Regions from separate parts of the Streptomyces sp. NPDC045778 genome, predicted to be linked through region 2. Evidence: riboswitches for the same ligand, from Rfam matches in the RefSeq annotation. Region 2 holds a riboswitch; the other holds the start of a gene.
The links. A riboswitch is a leader RNA that binds a small molecule or an ion and turns the genes downstream of it on or off. The one in region 2 is predicted to bind glycine.
Positions count from the first base shown of each region.

Region 1 (10,005 bases), on a different contig from region 2:
AGTCGCTGTAGCCCGGGATCGCCTTGGGGAAGGTGCTGTTGGCGATGTCACCGGCGGCGAGCTTGCCGCCGCGGGTCTGCTGGAGGCTCGCGAAGTCCGTGGCGTAGAAGACGGCCTTGCGGCAGTGGACGTTGTCGAACGGCTTCGCGGTGTGGATCAGGGCGACGTAGCGCACGAAGGACGTGTGCATGTTGTCGACGCTGTCGCGGTGCTTCTGGACGGCGGTGACGCGACCGGACTGGGTCATGCCGGTGCCGTTGAGGTCGACGTCGTAGTCGCCGGCCATCAGGCGCTTGTCGTTCTCCTCCAGGTTGGCGGAGATGGTGACGTCGATCTTGTCCGGGAGCGCCGGGCGGATCGGGTCCGAGTCCTTCTTCCACTTGTCGTTGCGCACGAGCACGATCTTCTTGCCGGGCTTGTACGAGTCGAACTTGTACGGGCCCGAGGAGAACGGCCGCGAGGTGTACTTCGCCTTGGTGTCCTTCGCCGCCTTCACCGGGGAGCCGGAGGGCATCGCGAGGAACTGCTCGAAGTCACCGTTGCGCTTGGGCAGCTTGAAGATGATGGTCTTGTCGTTCGGCGTCTCGATCGCCTTCAGACCGAGCTTGTCCTTCGACTTGTCCTTGTACGGGCCCGGGTACTCGCCCTTGGGGTCGAGCGCCTGGCGCAGATAGCCGGGGCCACCGGTGATGGTGTCCTTGGCCCAGATGCGCTCGATCCCGTACTTGATGTCCTTGGAGGTCAGCGGCGAGCCGTCCTCCCAGGTGAGGCCGTCACGCAGCTCGTACGTGTAGGTCTTGCCGTCGTCCGAGATCTTCGCGGTGGCCTTGGCGAGGTCCGGCACCAGCTTCGTGCCCGCCTTGCCCGGCTTGGTGTCGTACGACACCAGCTGGCGCGTGTAGAAGCGCATGAAGTCCCAGGACATGCCGTAGTACGCGCGCTGCGGGTCCGCCGAGTCCAGGTCCTGCTTGCCGACCATGCGCAGGGTGCCGCCGGTCTTCTTGGACGGCTTGGCGACCTTGTTCAGGGCGGCGTTGTAGCCCGCGCCCTTGCCGTCGCCGTCGCCGTCACCGTCGCCACCGCCGCAGGCCGTGGTGGTCACCAGGGCCGCGACGACGAGGGCCGCGCCCGCGGCGAGCCGCCTTTTCGGGGGAAGTGTGGGCATTTTCTCGCAACCTTCCAGATTCGCGGTCCCTGGCTTATCGCTGCCGAAGAACCATGGAAAGAGCCACCTGACCAGCGGCAGGGGCAAGTCAGTGGGGACTGCTAGCGGGTTCCCTTGGGGTCGAGCGCGTCGCGCAGTCCGTCCCCGAAGAGGTTGAAGGCGAGCACGGTGATGAAGATCGTGACACCGGGGAAGACCATGAACATCGGGTCGTGCTCGTACGTTTCGAGGGCGTCCCGCAGCATGCCGCCCCAGGAGGCGGTCGGCGGCTTGACACCCGCGCCCAGGAAGCTGAGGGCGGCCTCCGTGAGGATGTTCGTGGGGATCATCAGCGTCGCGTAGACGGTGATGGGGGCCACGAGGTTCGGCAGCAGCTCACGGAACAGGATGTGGCGCCGGCCGCCGCCGAGGCTCTTGGCGGCCTCCACGTACTCGCGCTCCCTGAGCGAGAGCGTCTGGCCGCGCACGATGCGCCCGATGTACGGCCAGCCGAAGAAGCCGATGACCAGGACGAGGATCGCGACGCGCACGCTCGTCCCCTCGAGCCCGAGGAAGTCGTCGGGAAGGACCGAGACCAGGGAGATGATGAACAGCAGCTGCGGGAAGGAGAGCAGCACGTCCATCACGCGGCTGATCAGGGCGTCGACCCAGCCGCCGAAGTAGCCGGCGATGATCCCGAAGAGGGTGCCGAGGACGACGGCGACGATCGCGGCGAGGAAGGCCACGAGCAGCGAGATGCGCGCTCCGTAGACGATCCGGCTGAACACGTCGCGGCCCTTGTTCGGCTCGACCCCGAAGAGGTAGTCGCTGCTCACGCCGCCGAACGAGCCCTGGGGCAGGTTGGTCAGCGGGTCCAGCTTCTCCTGGTGGAAGTCGTTCGGCGGGTGTCCGAGCACGCTGACGATCAGGGGTGCGAAGACCGCCACGAGGACCAGGAGGACCACCGTGATGCCGCCCGCGAGGGCGACCTTGTCGCGCTTGAGCCGGTTCCAGGCGATCTGTGTGAGGGACCGCCCTTCGACCTTCTTCCCCCCTGCACCAGCTGCGGGGGCGACTTCCTCCGTGGGTTTCGCGTCCGCAGGTGTGTCATGCAATGGCGCCGTCATCGTGGCAGGGACCCCTCTCAACCGGCGGTGACCGGCCCGCACTTGCCGCTGTAGCGACGTGATCAGTCCGTCGTACACAGGGGCGAAGGCCCCTTGGAGCGGGAGTCTTCAACGGGGTCGTGATCTGTTACCAGACTTGTCGGGGAATGGATGCGCAACCGTGATGCTGATCGAGGTGTTCCGTTATCCGGACGTCACTGAACGCCGGGCGAACACGGGGCAGTTGGGGGCACAGGCACCACGCACGTCCATACGTTCACTCCTGCCCCAGAAGGGGACATCGCGCACGTCGACGCTGTTCAGGCCACCGACGGGAAGCGGAATCCGGCCACCGTCTTGATCATGGGAGAGGGGTGCGGGGCGGGATTGCTACGCCTTTTGCACGAGATGTGTCAGTATGCGGCCGGATAGCCGTATCCGCCCGCGGCGGGAGCCGGGGCCCCCTGCGCGTCGCGGTCGTAGAACGGCCGGGCGTTGGCACGCAGCCACAGCGCCACCGGGTCGTGCGGGTCGGCCATCGCGACGGTCGACACGGGCAGGCCCTCGGGGACGGCCCCGATGGACTGCTGCATCATCGCGCGCACCGAGTCGACGGACGCGGGCGACGTGTCGTACACGTCCAGGCCGATGGCCAGGTAGGGCGCGCCGAGCACGGGCTGCACCCAGGCTCTGCGCAGCGCGCGGACGGCCGGGGTGCGGTGCGCGTTCTGGGTCAGCAACGCGTAGAACTGCGGGAGTTCGATGGCCGGTTCGGCGAGGCGCAGCGGGCCCGCGGGCTGGGTGGCGAGGCCGCTCGCGATGCGCCGCAGATCGAGCCAGGGGACGCCGACGCCGCCGCCCGGGGCGTGCGGGTTGAGCCACAGGCCGTAGTGGTCCGGGTACAGCGAGCGGGCCACGTCGAGGCCGCCCACCACTTCGTAGCCCCGGTTCCAGCCGCTCGCGGACAGCTCCTGGGCCGAGGTCACGCACGGCGCGTAGCCGTACCCCTCCACCTCCATGTTTCCGTACTGGGCGTCGGGGGATCCGGCCTGGCCGTGCCAGAGCAGCATCCACACCTTGCCGTCGGCGAGGGCGTGCAGGAGCGCCTCGTACGCGTCATAGCGCCCCGGCGTCACCTGGCGCAGCGTGTGCTCGACCTGTCCGGCCGCAGCGGTGCCCGACGCGCTCACCCGTAACCGCCCCTTCGCGACGTGCCCTGCGCGGTCGTCACCCCGACCGCGTCACCGGGCACCAGCTTAAGCGGGGCGTGGCGACTTAGCGCTTGAACAGGTTTGCCTTGCTGGGCCTTGCTGTGCCGTCTGGTGTCTGCGGGCTTCGTTGTGGCTGGTCGCGCAGTTCCCCGCGCCCCTTCGGGGCGCTGGTCCCTCGGGGCGCTGGTCCCTCGGAGCGCTGTTCTAGTGGGCGGTGAAGAACGGGCGGAGTCTGGTCTTCATCCAGTCGCCCACCGGGTCCTGGGCCACGTCCAGGAGGACCAGGTTCACCGGCCACGGCACGGGGGCGAGGCCGAGGGCGCGACCGAGGGCCTGCATGGGCAGGTCGCGGGCGTCGCCCTCCCAGGAGGCCAGCTCGACACCGACGAAGAGGGTGGGGGCCTCGGTCTCGACGGCGGCGAGGCAGCGCCGCGCGCTGAGCACCGCGCCCGTGGCCTCGAACTCCCGGGACGCGGCGGTCAGGAAGTCCACCGGGTCGTCCTGCCAGTCGGGCTCGAAGAGCCGGACCCGGCCGCCGCTCGCGGGCCCGTCCAGCTCCGTCCGCCCCACCTGGCAAAGGGCGGCCACCGCGGCGGGCGGCAGCGGCACCGCCACCGTGCCCTCCGGGTTCAGCGCGATGCCCAGCTCCGGCGCCAGGCCGCGCGCGAACTCCACCGCGGGCGCCACCGTGCAGCTCATCCGCCCGCCCGTGGCCTGCTGGAACTCCTGCTCCGACGTGAAGACGGGCACGAACGCCTGCCCGTCAAGCTCCAGGGTCGGCAGGTCGAGCGTGGCGCTCTCGGGCCCGCCCCCGTTCGGCAGCGGGATCCACAGCCTGCTGCGGCCGAGCACCTCCACTATGCGGGCGCCCGTCGCCTCCGACGGCGGCGCTCCGAGCGAGGCGGCGAGCACCTCCTCCAGTTCGTTGGCGGGCCAGCCGCCGTAGGGATGGGCGTGCGCCTGTACCGGTACGTCCCCCGGAAAGTCCATCTGTCTCGACCCCTGCTCTGCGTGCTGTCCTGCGGCCCGACCCTAACGCCGCCCGGCAGGCGCGCCCCGCCCTACCCGTCCAGAGCCTCGAAGCCCAGCTCACGCAGGGCTCCCGCCGCCTCCCGGTCGAGCAGCACCGCCGAGCCGCAGCCGCGCGGCAGGAGCCCGCTCTCGGCGTCCCGGACCAGGCGCCCGACCGTCCTGCGGTGCCGCGCGAAGGCGTACCGGGAGACGCCGCGGCCGCGGGCGCGCTGGCCGTCGAGGGCGAGGGGCGCGGGCACGTCGAGGAGCAGCAGGTGCAGCGTGGCCCCGCGGCGGGCGGCCGCGCGGGCGAGCCAGCGGCGCACCCACGGCTGCGTGCCGCAGTCGTGGACGACGACGCCGGTGCCCGCGCGCAGCGTCCGGCGCAGGTGGGCGTAGTGCGCGAGGCGGACCAAGGGGCGGTAGAGCGCGTACGGGACGCGGCGCGGCACGCGGGCCGCCCAGCGGTCGCGGGTGTCCTGGGAGTCCACGCGCGGGCCCGCGACGGCGCGCCGCATCAGCGTGGACTTGCCGCTGCCGGGAAGCCCGGAGACCACCACGACGTCACCGGCGGCGAACATCAGGCGGCGCGGACCGGGCCGCGGCCGGTCCCTGAGGTCGCGCACCACGGCGCGGGGGACGCCGGTGACGGCCTCCCGCGCCGGACCGGCCGGGGCGCCCGGCTGCGGCGGCAGCGCGACGCCCGCGCCGGGCAGCACTGCCCCCGCCTTGGGCAGCGAGACACCCGTGGTCGTCGCATAAGCACTGCTCCTGCGCACCGTGATCGGCCTCCCCATGCTCATCACGTCACTCATCCCCAGTACTTCTCCGTCGAGTGTAAAGAGAAGGTAATGCCCTACGAAGACGACGGCGGGGGACTCCCTGGTTGCGGCTGTTGTGAAGCGGGGGCGCGTGCAATGATGTGCGCGCCAACTCCATACCGGCCGCTTGAATCCGCGCGGGAGAGTCCCCGGCGGCGCGTGAGCGTCGCGGGGCGCCGAAGGAGCAAGTTCCTCCCTTGAATCTCTCAGGCCCCGTACCGCGCGGGCGAGGCACATCTGAAAAGCGAGCCGCTCCCCCGGCAGGGCCGTCCGGCCCGATCAGCGGGGCGGCTCCACCCAAGGTGCAAGTCATGCTCCGTTATACGCGCGGTGCGTGGTGAACCTCTCAGGTTTATGACAGATGGGGAGGACAGACCTCGCCCGTCATGCCCTGGAGCCAGTACTGATGAGTCAGACCGCAAGCGCCCCACGTCAGACCGCCCTCGACGCCCTGCACCGCTCGCTGGGCGCCACCATGACCGACTTCGCGGGCTGGGACATGCCGCTGCGGTACGGCAGCGAGCGCGACGAGCACAACGCCGTGCGCACCAAGGCCGGCCTCTTCGACCTCTCCCACATGGGCGAGATCACCGTGACCGGCGCCCAGGCCGTGGACCTGCTGAACTTCGCACTGGTCGGCAACATCGGCTCCGTCTCCGTGGGCCGCGCCCGGTACACCATGATCTGCCGGCCGGACGGCGGGATCCTGGACGACCTGATCGTCTACCGCCTGGCCGAGACCGAGTACATGGTCGTGGCCAACGCCTCCAACGCCCAGACGGTCCTGGACGCCCTCACCGAGCGCGCCGCCGGCTTCGACGCCGAGGTCCGTGACGACCGCGACGCCTACGCCCTGATCGCGGTGCAGGGCCCGGAGTCCCCCGGCATCCTGAAGTCGCTCACGGACGCCGACCTGGACGGCCTGAAGTACTACGCGGGCCTGCCGGGCACCGTGGCGGGCGTGCCCGCCCTGATCGCCCGCACGGGCTACACCGGCGAGGACGGCTTCGAGCTGTTCGTGGAGCCGCAGCACGCCGAGAAGCTCTGGCGGGCGCTCACCGACGCGGGTACCCCCGTCGGGCTCGTGCCATGCGGCCTGTCCTGCCGCGACACGCTCCGCCTGGAGGCGGGCATGCCGCTGTACGGCAACGAGCTGACGACGTCGCTCACCCCCTTCGACGCGGGCCTGGGCCGGGTCGTGAAGTTCGACAAGACGAGTCACGCGGACGATTTCGTGGGCCGTGACGCCCTGAAGGCCGCCGCCGAGCGGGCCGAGAGCGCGCCGCCGCGCAAGCTCGTCGGCCTGGTCGCCGAGGGCCGCAGGGTCCCGCGCGCGGGCATGGACGTCGTGGCGAACGGCCAGGTCATCGGCCAGGTCACCTCCGGCGCCCCGTCGCCGACGCTCGGCAAGCCGATCGCGATGGCGTACGTCGACCCGGCCCACGCCGAGCCGGGCACCGCTTCGTCGACGGGGGTGGGCGTGGACATCCGCGGTACCCACGAGCCGTACGAGGTCGTGGCGCTGCCCTTCTACAAGCGCCAGAAGTAGACGCGCGCACCGGGCCGGGAGCGGACGCGCCGGGGTCCGGTCCGTCCGGCGGCGCCCCGTCCGTCCCGTCTCACTCCGTAAGACTGCACATCCCCGCGTTCATCAGCACACGCCCGCGTACAGGAGAATTCACGCCATGAGCAACCCCCAGCAGCTGCGTTACAGCAAGGAGCACGAGTGGCTGTCGGCCACCGAGGACGGTGTGGCGAAGGTCGGCATCACCGAGTTCGCGGCCAACGCGCTCGGTGACGTCGTCTACGCCGACCTGCCGTCGGTCGGCGACTCCGTCACCGCGGGTGAGACCTGCGGTGAGCTGGAGTCGACGAAGTCGGTCAGCGACCTGTACTCGCCGGTTTCCGGTGAGGTCGTCGAGGCCAACCAGGACGTGGTGGACGACCCGTCCCTGGTGAACTCGGCCCCCTTCGAGGGCGGCTGGCTGTTCAAGGTGCGCGTCGCCGAGGAGCCGGGCGACCTGCTCTCCGCCGACGAGTACACCGCGTTCGCAGGCAGCTGACCACGGCGTAAGGACTGATCTTCCGATGTCGCTTCTGAACACCCCCCTCCACCAGCTCGACCCGGACGTCGCCGCGGCCGTCGACGCCGAGCTGAACCGCCAGCAGTCCACCCTGGAAATGATCGCCTCGGAGAACTTCGCTCCGGTCGCCGTCATGGAGGCCCAGGGCACGGTCCTCACCAACAAGTACGCCGAGGGCTACCCCGGCCGCCGCTACTACGGCGGCTGCGAGCACGTCGACGTGGCCGAGCAGATCGCGATCGACCGGGTCAAGGAGCTGTTCGGCGCCGAGTACGCCAACGTCCAGCCGCACTCCGGCGCCTCCGCCAACCAGGCCGCGCTCTTCGCCATCGCCAAGCCCGGCGACACGATCCTCGGCCTGGACCTGGCGCACGGCGGCCACCTCACCCACGGCATGCGCCTGAACTTCTCCGGCAAGCAGTTCAACGTGGTCCCGTACCACGTGGACGAGGCCGGCCTGGTCGACATGGCCGAGGTCGAGCGCCTGGCCAAGGAGAACAGCCCCAAGGTGATCATCGCGGGCTGGTCGGCCTACCCGCGTCAGCTGGACTTCGCCGAGTTCCGCCGGATCGCCGACGAGGTCGGCGCGTACCTGTGGGTCGACATGGCGCACTTCGCCGGCCTCGTCGCCGCGGGCCTGCACCCGAACCCGGTGCCGTTCGCGGACGTGGTGACCTCCACCACGCACAAGACGCTCGGCGGCCCGCGCGGCGGCATCATCCTGGCCCGCAGCAAGGACTTCGCGAAGAAGCTGAACTCCGCGGTCTTCCCCGGTTTCCAGGGCGGCCCCCTGGAGCACGTGATCGCGGCCAAGGCCGTCTCCTTCAAGGTCGCGGCGTCGGAGGAGTTCAAGGAGCGCCAGCAGCGGACCCTGGACGGCGCCCGCATCCTGGCCGAGCGCCTGGTCCAGGAGGACGCCAAGGCCGTCGGCGTGGACGTCCTCTCGGGCGGCACGGACGTGCACCTGGTCCTGGTGGACCTGCGCAACTCCGAGCTGGACGGCCAGCAGGCCGAGGACCGCCTCCACGAGGTCGGCATCACGGTCAACCGCAACGCGGTCCCGAACGACCCGCGCCCGCCGATGGTCACCTCCGGCCTGCGCATCGGCACCCCGGCCCTGGCCACCCGCGGCTTCGGCGCCGAGGACTTCCGCGAGGTCGCCGACGTCATCGCGGAGGCGCTGAAGCCCGGCTTCGACGCCGAGTCCCTGCGGGGCCGCGTGTCCGCTCTGGCCGCGAAGCACCCGCTGTACCCCGGCCTGAAGTAGTTTCGTACGCTTTTATTGGCACGGACTTCCGGGGCACCGCGCACACTGGACATGAGGACGGTGTACGCGGTGCCCCGCACCGCGTCCCCGACCAGCAGTCCCGTAAGCCCGCCGAGCCCGCGCAGCACCGCCCTCGCACGACCGGCAGACAACGGCGTCTACCACCCACCATTGGAGTTCTCTCGTGGCCATCTCGGTCTTCGACCTGTTCTCGATCGGCATCGGCCCGTCCAGCTCCCACACGGTCGGCCCGATGCGCGCGGCGCGCATGTTCGCCCGCCGCCTCAAGAACGAGGGCCTGCTGGCCCACACCACGGCCGTACGCGCCGAGCTGTACGGCTCCCTCGGCGCCACGGGCCACGGCCACGGCACGCCCAAGGCCGTCCTGCTCGGCCTGGAGGGCGAGTCCCCGCGCACGGTGAACGTGGAGACGGCCGACGACCGCGTCGAGGAGATCAAGACCTCGCGGCGCCTGAACGTCCTCGGCATGCACGAGATCGACTTCGACTTCGACGAGGACCTGGTCCTGCACCGCCGCAAGGCGCTGCCGTACCACGCGAACGGCATGACGATCTTCGCGTACGACCGCGAGGGCGGCCTCGTCCTGGAGAAGACGTACTACTCGGTCGGCGGCGGCTTCGTCGTCGACGAGGCGGCCGTCGAGGGCCAGAACCCGATCGTGCCCGACGACACGGTCCTGAAGTACCCCTTCCGCACCGGTGACGAGCTGCTCCGCCTCTCCGCCGAGACCGGCCTCTCCATCTCCGCGATGATGCTGGAGAACGAGAAGGCCTGGCGCACCGAGGACGAGATCCGCGAGGGCCTGCTCGACATCTGGCGCGTGATGCAGGCCTGCGTCTCGCGCGGCATGTCCCGCGAGGGCATCCTGCCCGGCGGCCTGAAGGTCCGCCGCCGCGCCGCCCACTCCGCGCGCCAGCTGCGCGCCGAGGGCGACCCGCAGGCCCGCGCGATGGAGTGGATCACGCTGTACGCGATGGCGGTGAACGAGGAGAACGCCGCGGGCGGCCGCGTCGTGACCGCCCCGACGAACGGCGCCGCGGGCATCATCCCCGCGGTCCTGCACTACTACATGAACTTCGTGCCCGGCGCCGACGAGGAGGGCGTGGTCCGCTTCCTGCTCGCGGCCGGCGCGATCGGCATGCTCTTCAAGGAGAACGCCTCGATCTCCGGCGCCGAGGTCGGCTGCCAGGGCGAGGTCGGCTCCGCCTGCTCGATGGCGGCGGGCGCCCTCGCCGAGGTCCTCGGCGGCTCCCCGGAGCAGGTGGAGAACGCCGCCGAGATCGGCATGGAGCACAACCTGGGCCTGACCTGCGACCCGGTCGGCGGCCTCGTCCAGATCC
Region 1 is NZ_JBWKJZ010000001.1:216,239-226,243, forward strand. It holds gene AC07GB_RS00980 (ABC transporter substrate-binding protein) at 1-1,165, opposite strand, end outside; gene AC07GB_RS00985 (ABC transporter permease) at 1,267-2,271, opposite strand; gene AC07GB_RS00990 (enhanced serine sensitivity protein SseB C-terminal domain-containing protein) at 2,664-3,440, opposite strand; gene AC07GB_RS00995 (enhanced serine sensitivity protein SseB) at 3,666-4,451, opposite strand; gene AC07GB_RS01000 (AAA family ATPase) at 4,523-5,287, opposite strand; glycine riboswitch at 5,422-5,524, shown strand; gene gcvT (glycine cleavage system aminomethyltransferase GcvT) at 5,700-6,842, shown strand; gene gcvH (glycine cleavage system protein GcvH) at 6,979-7,356, shown strand; gene glyA (serine hydroxymethyltransferase) at 7,382-8,644, shown strand; gene AC07GB_RS01020 (L-serine ammonia-lyase) at 8,829-10,005, shown strand, end outside.
Region 1: another riboswitch for glycine. It lies ahead of gcvT (glycine cleavage system aminomethyltransferase GcvT); the one in region 2 lies ahead of gcvP (aminomethyl-transferring glycine dehydrogenase).

Region 2 (10,005 bases):
CCACGGTGGAGGAACTGGCCGAGGCCGGGGAGGACGAGCTGGTGCGGCTCCTGGGCAAGGCCCACGGCGGGGCGCTGTACGCGATGGCGCTGGCCCGGGACGAGCGGCCCGTGGTGGCCGAGCGGGACACGAAGTCGGTCAGCGTCGAGGACACGTACGACGTGGACATCCACGACCGCGTCCGGGTGCGGATGGAGGTGGCGCGGCTCGCGGATCGGTGTGTGCAGCGGTTGCGGGCGGCCGGGCACTCCGGGCGGACCATCGTCCTGAAGGTGCGGAGGTTCGACTTCTCGACGCTGACGCGCTCCGAGACGCTCCGGGGGCCCACGGACGACCCTGCCGTGGTGCGGGAGGCGGCGGCGCGACTCCTGGAGTCCGTGGACACCACGGGCGGGGTACGGCTCCTCGGCGTGGGCGTGAGCGGTCTGGCGGACTTCACGCAAGAGGACCTGTTCGCGCAGGCCCACGCCGTGCTGCGGGCCGAGTCCCAGGTGCCTGGGGCGGAGGACGGGGAAGCCGCAGCGGTCCCGGTGGGCGCCGGGGCCGAGGAGGGCGGCCCCGGCGCCGACGGAGCGGCCGGGGAGCCGGTGGTGCCCGCCGAGCGGCGGTGGCCCGCGGGGCACGACGTGCGGCACGCGGTGTACGGACCCGGATGGGTGCAGGGCAGTGGCCTGGGGCGGGTGACCGTGCGGTTCGAGACCCCGGGTTCGGCGCCGGGGCGGGTGCGGACGTTCCGTACGGACGACCCGGAGCTGGAGCCTTCGGATCCGCTGCCCTTGGTGGCGGCGGTGGGCGAGGGGGCGCTGCCGATGGCGGAAGGCGCTGGGTAGGCGGCCCGCGTGTCCCCCGTGGGGCGGGGGCCGGGTGCTCGGCTCGTCCGGCGTGTGGCTGAGGTCGTGCTCGGGTGCGCGGCTCGTCCGCTGTGGGGGCGGAGCAGTGGTCAGGTGCCCGGCCCGTCCGCCGGGGGGCGAAGCGGTGGCCGGGTGCGCGGCTCGTTCGCCGTGGGGGTGAAGCCGTGGTCAGGCGCCCGGCTTGTCCGCCCTGGGGTCGAAGCGGTTGTCGGGGGCGCGGCTCGTCTGCGCCGGGGGTGAAGCCGTGGTCAGGTACCCGGCTCGTTCGCCGTGGGGGCGGAGCAGTGGTCAGGCGCCCGGCTCGTCCGCCCTGGGGTCGAAGCGGTTGTCGGCGGCGCGGCTCGTCTGCGCCGGAGGCGAAGTCGTGGTCAAGTGGCCGGCCCGTCCGCCGGGAGGCGAAGTCGTGGTCAAGTGCCCGGCCCGTCCGCCGGGAGGCGAAGTCGTGGTGTCGGATCGTTCGCCGTGGGGGCCGAGCGGGGGTCAGGCGCCCGGCTCGTCCGCCCTATGGCCGAAGTCGTGGTCGGGCGCCGGGGGTGGTGTCACGTCCAGGCCGTAGTGGCGGTAGAGCTGGAGTTCCTGCTCGGGGGAGAGGTGGCGGCCGACGCCGAAGTCGGGGGCGTCCTTGATCAGGGCGCGCTCGAAGGGGACGCGCAGGGTGCCGTCCCTGACCAGCTCGCTGGGTTCCAGCGGGACGAACGCGTCACGGCTGAACAGACCGGTGCGTATGGCCGCCCACTCCGGGGCGCCCGTGGCGTCGTCGAGATAGATCTCGTCGACCGTGCCGATCTTGGTGCCGTCGCGGTCGAACGCCTTGCGGCCGATCAGATTGCGGGGATCGATATCCGTCTGCACGTTCCCTCCAATTGGTCGCAAGTCATCCGGGCTCATCCGTTTTTCGGTCGTCATTCCTACGAAAGAGCACATCGGGGCGGGCGGCCACTCGAGGGATCGGCCACGGACCGCGCTGGTAGGCTGGCAAGCGGCTGTTGACCCCGTGCGGGAGAGCTCTTCGGTGGCAGCACCGGAGGCGCCGAAGGAGCAACTCCTCCCCGGAATCTCTCAGGCCCCTGTACCGCACGGACGAGGCCACTCTGGAAAGCAGGGCGGGCGTCGGGCGGGCACGTCCGGATCCCTTCCTCACCGACGGTGAAAGCAGAGCCGCCCCGGCGGAGCTGTGAAGCTCTCAGGTTGAGATGACAGAGGGGGAGGCCGTCCGGGTACCCGCGCCGTGGTGCCCCTCGCAGGTCGCGTCAGACCAGGAGGCCTCCGCAATGACAGCCACCCCTCGCACTCCGCTCACGCAGCTCGAGCAGGGAATCCCCTTCGAGCAGCGGCACATAGGGCCCGATGCAGAAGCCCGCGCCAAGATGCTCGCCCAGGTCGGGTACGGCTCCCTCGACGAGCTGACGGCCGCCGCCGTGCCGGATGTGATCAAGAACGCCGAGGCCCTGGAGCTGCCCGGCGCGCGTACGGAGGCCGAGGTCCTGGCCGAGCTGCGCTCCCTGGCGGACCGCAACCAGGTGCTCGACTCGATGATCGGGCTCGGCTACTACGGCACGTTCACGCCGCCCGTGATCCTGCGGAACGTGATGGAGAACCCCTCCTGGTACACGGCGTACACGCCGTACCAGCCGGAGATCTCCCAGGGTCGCCTGGAGGCGCTCCTCAACTTCCAGACCGTCGTCGCCGACCTGACGGGCCTGCCCACCTCCGGCGCCTCGCTGCTCGACGAGGGCACCGCGGCCGCCGAGGCCATGGCCCTCTCCCGGCGCGTCGGCAAGGTCAAGAACGGCGTGTTCGTCGTCGACGCCGACGTGCTGCCGCAGACCATCGCCGTGATCCAGACCCGGGCCGAGCCGGCCGGCGTCGAGGTCGTCGTCACGGACCTCGGCGACGGCATCCCCGCCGACCTCGCCGAGCGCGAGATCAACGGCGTGCTGGTCCAGTACCCGGGCGCCTCCGGTGCCGTGCGTGACCTCAAGCCGGTCATCGAGCAGGCCCACGGCCTGGGCGCGATCGTCACCGTGGCCGCCGACCTGCTCGCGCTCACGCTGCTCACCTCGCCCGGCGAGCTGGGCGCCGACATCGCCGTCGGCACCACGCAGCGCTTCGGCGTGCCGATGGGCTTCGGCGGCCCGCACGCGGGCTACATGGCGGTGCACGAGAAGTTCGCCCGCAACCTGCCCGGACGCCTGGTCGGCGTGTCCGTCGACGCCGACGGCAACAAGGCCTACCGCCTCGCCCTCCAGACCCGCGAGCAGCACATCCGCCGCGAGAAGGCGACCAGCAACATCTGTACCGCCCAGGTGCTGCTCGCCGTCATGGCGGGGATGTACGCGGTCTACCACGGCCCCGAGGGCCTCAGGACGATCGCCCGGCGCACCCACCGCTACGCCACGCTGCTCGCCGAGGGCCTCAAGGCCGGCGGCGTGGAGATCGTGCACGGCGCGTACTTCGACACGCTGACCGCGCGCGTGCCCGGCAAGGCCGCCGACGTGGTCGCCGCGGCGCGCGAGGGCGGGGTCAACATCCACCCGGTCGACGCCGACCACGTGTCGTTCGCCTGCGACGAGACCACCACGCGCGCGCAGCTGTCCGCGCTGTGGACGGCGTTCGGCGTCGAGGCCGACGTGGAGGCGCTGGACGCGAGCGTCGAGGACACCCTGCCCGCGGGCCTGCTGCGCACCGACGAGTACCTGACCCACCCGGTCTTCCACCAGCACCGCTCCGAGACCGCGATGCTGCGCTACCTGCGCCGGCTCGCCGACCGCGACTACGCGCTGGACCGCGGCATGATCCCGCTCGGCTCCTGCACGATGAAGCTCAACGCGACCACGGAGATGGAGCCCGTCACCTGGCCGGAGTTCGGGCAGCTGCACCCCTTCGCGCCCGCCCAGCAGGCGCAGGGCTATCTGACCCTGATCCGCGAGCTGGAGGAACGTCTCGCCGAGGTCACCGGCTACGACAAGGTCTCCCTCCAGCCGAACGCCGGCTCCCAGGGCGAGCTGGCCGGTCTGCTCGCGGTGCGGGGCTATCACCGCGCGAACGGCGACGACCAGCGCACCGTCTGCCTCATCCCGTCCTCCGCGCACGGCACCAACGCCGCGAGCGCCGTCATGGCCGGGATGAAGGTCGTCGTGGTGAAGACGGCCGACGACGGCGAGATCGACGTCGAGGACCTGCGCGCCAAGATCGGGAAGCACCGCGACGAGCTGGCCGTCCTGATGATCACCTACCCGTCCACGCACGGCGTGTTCGAGGAGCACGTCGCCGACATCTGCGCGGCCGTGCACGAGGCGGGCGGTCAGGTGTACGTCGACGGCGCCAACCTCAACGCCCTGGTGGGCCTCGCCAAGCCGGGTCACTTCGGCGGCGACGTCTCGCACCTGAACCTGCACAAGACCTTCTGCATCCCGCACGGCGGCGGCGGCCCGGGCGTCGGCCCGGTCGCGGTGCGCGAGCACCTCGCGCCGTACCTGCCGAACCACCCGTTGCAGCCCGCCGCGGGCCCCGAGACGGGTGTCGGCCCGATCTCCGCCGCGCCGTGGGGCTCGGCCGGCATCCTGCCGATCTCCTGGTCGTACGTACGACTCATGGGCGGCGAGGGCCTCAAGCGTGCCACCCAGGTGGCCGTGCTCTCGGCGAACTACATCGCCAAGCGCCTGGAGCCGCACTACCCGGTGCTCTACACCGGTCCGGGCGGCCTGGTCGCGCACGAGTGCATCATCGACCTGCGGCCGCTGAGCAAGGCCACGGGCGTGAGCGTGGACGACATCGCCAAGCGGCTCATCGACTACGGCTTCCACGCGCCGACCATGTCCTTCCCGGTCGCCGGCACGCTCATGATCGAGCCGACGGAGAGCGAGGACCTGGCCGAGATCGACCGGTTCTGCGAGGCGATGATCGCCATCCGCGGGGAGATCGAGAAGGTCGCGAGCGGTGAGTGGACCGCCGAGGACAACCCGCTGCGGAACGCGCCGCACACGGCCGCCGCCCTCGGCGACGACTGGGAGCACGGCTACAGCCGCGCCGAGGCCGTCTTCCCCGCGGGCGTGTCGGCCGCGGACAAGTACTGGCCGCCGGTGCGCCGCATCGACCAGGCGTACGGCGACCGCAACCTGGTCTGCTCCTGCCCGCCGCTGGACGCGTACGAGGACTGATCCGCGGCCCGGGTGGCGGGCCGTGCGACCCGGGCACAAGTCAGGGCCGGTGCGGAGGACTTCGCGTCTTCCGGGCCGGCCCTGGTTCTTTCTGGACTGTCTGTGGTACGCCGCTTCCGTGCGGACGGCTCAGGCGGCCGTCATCACCTGATTGGTGCCCAGCGGCCGGTGCGGCGCGATGATCTCGCCGTTCGGCAGCAGCTCACCGGTGTCCTCGAAGAGCAGGACCCCGTTGCACAGCAGGCTCCAGCCCTGCTCCGGGTGGTGCGCGATGAGGAGCGCGGCCTCCCGGTCGGCGGATTCGGCTGTCGGGCACGACGGTTGGTGCTGGCACATGGAAGGGTTCTTTCGCTGCGAAGTGGTGGTTGTCGCGTCTGTGCTGCGGCTCGATGCGCTCGATGCGGTGGTCATGCCGCCCCCGTTCCCCCGTTGGTTGGTCGGTCCAGTCCAGTGTTGCCCTACGGACGTGATTCCGCAGGGATTTTGCGGCAGCGCTCCCTACTGCCTTAAGGACGTATCACCCGCCCGGACGGTTCAGCCCAACTCCCCTGTCCCTTCGGGTGGTTCGGCGTGGCCGAAGTGGGCTAGTCCGGATGGGCATTCCGGGCAGGGGCGTGCCCCGCGGCCCGAGGGGCGGCGGGGCACGGAAGCGGAATCGCGCCGTGGCTCAGGCGGGCGAGCCGAGCAGCGGGGCCGGGGTCAGCCGGTGGGTGAGGACCGGCAGGAGGTCGGCGGCGCGATGCGGCCGGTGGGCGGCGATGCCGGGCGGCGCGGGGGCGAGCGGCACCAGGAGGTCGGTGGGGGCGAGCGGGCCGCGGGCGGCGTCCGCGGCGCGGTCGGCGTGCAGCCACAGGGTGAGCATGTACAGCTCCGGTACGGACAGCAGGCGCGGCTGGTACGGCTGCGGCATGGCCTCGGCGTGACGCAGCGCGCGCTCGGCCGACGCGATGTACGGACCCTCGCAGAAGTGCGAGAACGTCCAGCCGTCGGGCGTGAGCATCGTCTCCGCCGCGGCCACCGAGCGCTCGCCGCAGCGGATCAGGAAGCGCCAGCCGGTGAGCTTCGTGGCCGCTCCGGTCACCGGTGCGGGCCCCGCCGCCGCGTGGTCCAGTTCGTGCACGGGCAGCGGGACGGCCGGGCTCACGGGGCCTTGGGCGGTGCGCAGGGACGGCGTACGGGCCTCACGGACGGCGGTGGGAGAGCTGAGGGCCGCGAGGACGCTGCGCAGTGCGGGCGCGGGAGCCGGGGGGACATGCAGCGGCATGGTGGGTCGCCTCTCTCATTCGACAGGCACAAGTGGAGCGGGGGGCAGGTGCGGACGGCGCTGTCTGCTCGGGGCCAGAGGGGGCGGGGGCAGGGGCCCCGGGGGACGGGGGACCGCGAGCGCCGACTCTCTGCCTCAATCCGGGAGTTTATACGACACGCGTTCAGGAAGCGTTTCGGCTAGCTGTCCCTCATATGCCGGGCAAGTCGTCATTCGGTCGCACTTCTGGGGGATTTCTCCTGATTCCGGATCGCGTCCGGGCGTTTGACCTCGTGATTTCTCGCGGTTGCGGTCGGCTGATTCTCGTCGGTTTTTTCACCACAACCGGAGGAAGGGAAAGCGGCGTCGCGTCCCTTGCCTGGTGAATGTGCCGCACGGCACATTCTGGAGCCTACCGGTCCGGGGTCGTTCGTGGGGCGTTACGGATCACATCGTCGGGGCATCATCCCCCGTACACAGCGGCCGGGTTGGTGGCTGCCCATCCGGAGGAGGGACGCTTCGATGGGGGAAAAGGTCGAGGCGGGATCGTACGACCTGTCCGATCGCCAGCTGTACCGGATCAAGCACCGGCAGTGCCTCGACGCGCTCGCGCGGATGCTCGACGAGCGGCGCTTCGACCGGCCCAAGAACCTCCTGGGCCTGGAGATAGAGCTGAATCTCGCGGGGCCCGACGGCACGCCGAGGATGATGAATACGGAAGTTCTCAGGCGTATCGCGAGCCGCGATTTCCAGACGGAACTCGGAATGTTCAATCTGGAAGTGAACATCGCCCCGCACCGGCTCGGCGGCCGTGTTCTCGATCAGCTCGCCGAGGAGTTGCGCACGGCTCTCGCGTATGCCCACCGCAAAGCGAACGAGGTGGACGCGGGCATCGTGATGATCGGCATTCTGCCGACCTTGAGCCGCGAGGACCTGGTGTCCGCGAACCTCTCCGACGACGACCGCTACGCGCTGCTCAACGACCAGATGGTGGCGGCCCGCGGCGAGCACTTCGCCCTGGACATCGAGGGCGTGGAGCGGCTGCGGTGTTCGTCGGCGTCCATCGCGCCCGAGGCCGCGTGCACGTCGGTGCAGCTGCACCTCCAGGTCACGCCGGGCAAGTTCGCCGACGTGTGGAACGCGGCGCAGTCGATCGCGGCGGCCCAGGTCGCGGTGGGTGCCAACGCGCCGTTCCTGTTCGGGCGCGAGCTGTGGCGCGAGTCGCGGCCACCGCTGTTCCTCCAGTCCACGGACACGCGGCCGCCCGAACTCCAGGCGCAGGGCGTGCGGCCGCGCAGCTGGTTCGGGGAGCGCTGGATCAGCAGCGCGTACGACCTCTTCGAGGAGAACCTGCGCTACTTCCCGGCGCTGATCCCGCTGTGCGACCACGAGGACCCGCAGCGCGTGCTCGACGACGGCGGGGTGCCGCAGCTGGCCGAACTGACGCTGCACAACGGCACGGTGTACCGCTGGAACCGGCCCGTGTACGGCATCGCCGACGGCGTGCCGCACCTGCGCGTGGAGAACCGGGTGCTGCCGGCGGGTCCGACCGTCACGGACGTCATCGCCAACGTCGCCTTCTACTACGGCGTGGTGCGCGCGCTCGCCGAGGAGGCGCGGCCGGTGTGGAGCAGGCTGCCCTTCGAGACGGCCGTCCGGAACTTCGACGCGGCCTGTCGCCACGGCATCGAGGCCTCGCTCGAGTGGCCGCGGCGCGGGCGGCACGGCGGTCTCGCGCGGGTGACCGCCGTCGATCTCGTACGTGACGAGCTGCTGCCGCTGGCCGGGGCCGGGCTCGACGCGTGGGGCGTGGAGCCCGCCGACCGCGATCTGTACCTGGGCGTGATCGAGGAGCGGTGCAGGCGGCGGGTCAACGGCGCGTCCTGGCAGGCGGCGACCTACCACCGGGCCCTGGAGCGCGGCCTGGAGCGCGAGGCCGCCCTCGCGGCCACCACGCGCCGGTACTGCGAGCTGATGCACGCGGGGGAGCCGGTGCACACCTGGCCTGTGGGGCTTCCGGAGCCGGCGCTGCCGGTGCGGTGAGGCCCGGGTACGGATCGCGGTCGGCGCGGACGGGGCCCCGGCGCACGGGGCCCCGCGTGTCCGCGCGCCGTGGCGTGCGTGATCTCGTGAGCGCGGGTCGGCCGACCGCCGTCGGCGGGCATCGGGCAAGCTTGACGACCCAGGCGCGGCCCTCGTACCGATCGGTGCGAGGGCGCGGCGCGGTGAGCGACGAGGCGGGATCACGCAGTGGAGGCAGAAGTGCGAGCGGAGCCGGGGCCGACGGCTGGTGTCCTTCCCGAGGCGAAGCCCTCGCGGCGGATCTTGCGCGACGAGACGCTGCTCGTCCTCGCCCTCTCGCTCGGCGCCAGCGGTGTGTCCGCGCTCATCAGCTTCATCGGCTCGGTCACCAAGCCGGGCGGGCTCAAGGACCAGGCGGCGACCCTCAACTCATCGGCAGCTCCGGGGCGGCCCTGGCTGGACCTCGCGTGGCAGCTGTTCGGCATCACGACCGCCCTGGTGCCGGTCGCCCTGGTGGCCCACTTCCTGCTGCGGGAGGGTTCGGGTCTGCGCGCGCTCGGGTTCGACCGGACGCGGCCGTGGCCCGACCTCGGGCGGGGCGCGGCTGTCGCCGCGGTCATCGGCTCCACGGGCATCGCCTTCTACCTGGCGGCCCGAGGCCTCGGCTTCAATCTGACGGTGGTGCCGGAGGACCTGCCGGACGTGTGGTGGAAGTATCCGGTGCTCGTCCTGTCGGCGCTCCAGAACTCGATCCTCGAGGAAGTCATCGTCGTCGGCTATCTGCTGCGCAGGCTCGACCAGTTGGGGTGGTCGCCGATGGCCGCTCTCGCGGCGAGTTCGGTCCTTCGCGGCTCGTACCACCTGTACCAGGGCATCGGCGGGTTCGTCGGCAACATGGCGATGGGCGTGGTCTTCGTCCTGCTCTACCGCAGGTGGGGCCGGGTCGGGCCGCTGGTGGTGGCGCACTCGCTGCTGGACATCGGGGCGTTCGTCGGATACGCGCTGCTCGCCGGGAAGGTGGGGTGGCTGCCCACCGCGTGAGGTGCCTCTTGCTTCGTCGTGCGCCCGCCGCGTGATCCGACGCGGCGGGCGCACGTGCGTCAGGCCAGCAGGTCGCCCTCGATGATGGTGACCGCGTGGCCGGTCAGCAGGGTGCGGTCGCCGCGCAGCTCGGTGCGCACCAGGCCGGATCGGGGTGAGGCCTGAAGTCCCGTCAGCTCGGTGCGGCCGAGGCGCGCGGACCAGAAGGGCGCGAGGGCGGTGTGCGCGCTGCCCGTGACCGGGTCCTCGTCGATGCCCACGCGCGGGAAGAAGCCGCGCGAGACGAAGTCGTAGCCGCGGGCCGGGTCCTCGGCGAGCGCGGTCGCGATGATGCCCCGCTCGGAGTGAAGGGCCAGGGCCCGGTGGTCGGGGGTGAGCGCGCGGACCGTCTTCTCGTCGGCCAGTTCGACCAGCAGGTCACCGGTGTGCGGGCCCGCGTCGTACACCGAGAGCGGCTCGGCGCCGAGCGCTTCGGCGATGCCGGCGGGGGCGGGGGTCGCGGTGAGCGGGGCGGTCGGGAAGTCGAGCGTGATGGTGCCGTCCGCGTGGGCGGTGGAGACGAGCACCCCGGCCCGGGTGGCGAACCGCACCGTCCCCTCGGCGGTGCCCGTGGTGCGCAGGACGTGGGCGAGGGCCAGGGTGGCGTGGCCGCACAGGTCGACCTCGGTGGCGGGCGTGAACCAGCGCA
Region 2 is NZ_JBWKJZ010000014.1:9,832-19,836, forward strand. It holds gene AC07GB_RS19310 (DNA polymerase IV) at 1-830, shown strand, start outside; gene AC07GB_RS19315 (PRC-barrel domain-containing protein) at 1,332-1,703, opposite strand; glycine riboswitch at 1,839-1,936, shown strand; gene gcvP (aminomethyl-transferring glycine dehydrogenase) at 2,123-5,011, shown strand; gene AC07GB_RS19325 (DUF5999 family protein) at 5,141-5,347, opposite strand; gene AC07GB_RS19330 (hypothetical protein) at 5,679-6,275, opposite strand; gene AC07GB_RS19335 (glutamate-cysteine ligase family protein) at 6,777-8,297, shown strand; gene AC07GB_RS19340 (CPBP family intramembrane glutamic endopeptidase) at 8,517-9,317, shown strand; gene AC07GB_RS19345 (PhzF family phenazine biosynthesis protein) at 9,377-10,005, opposite strand, start outside.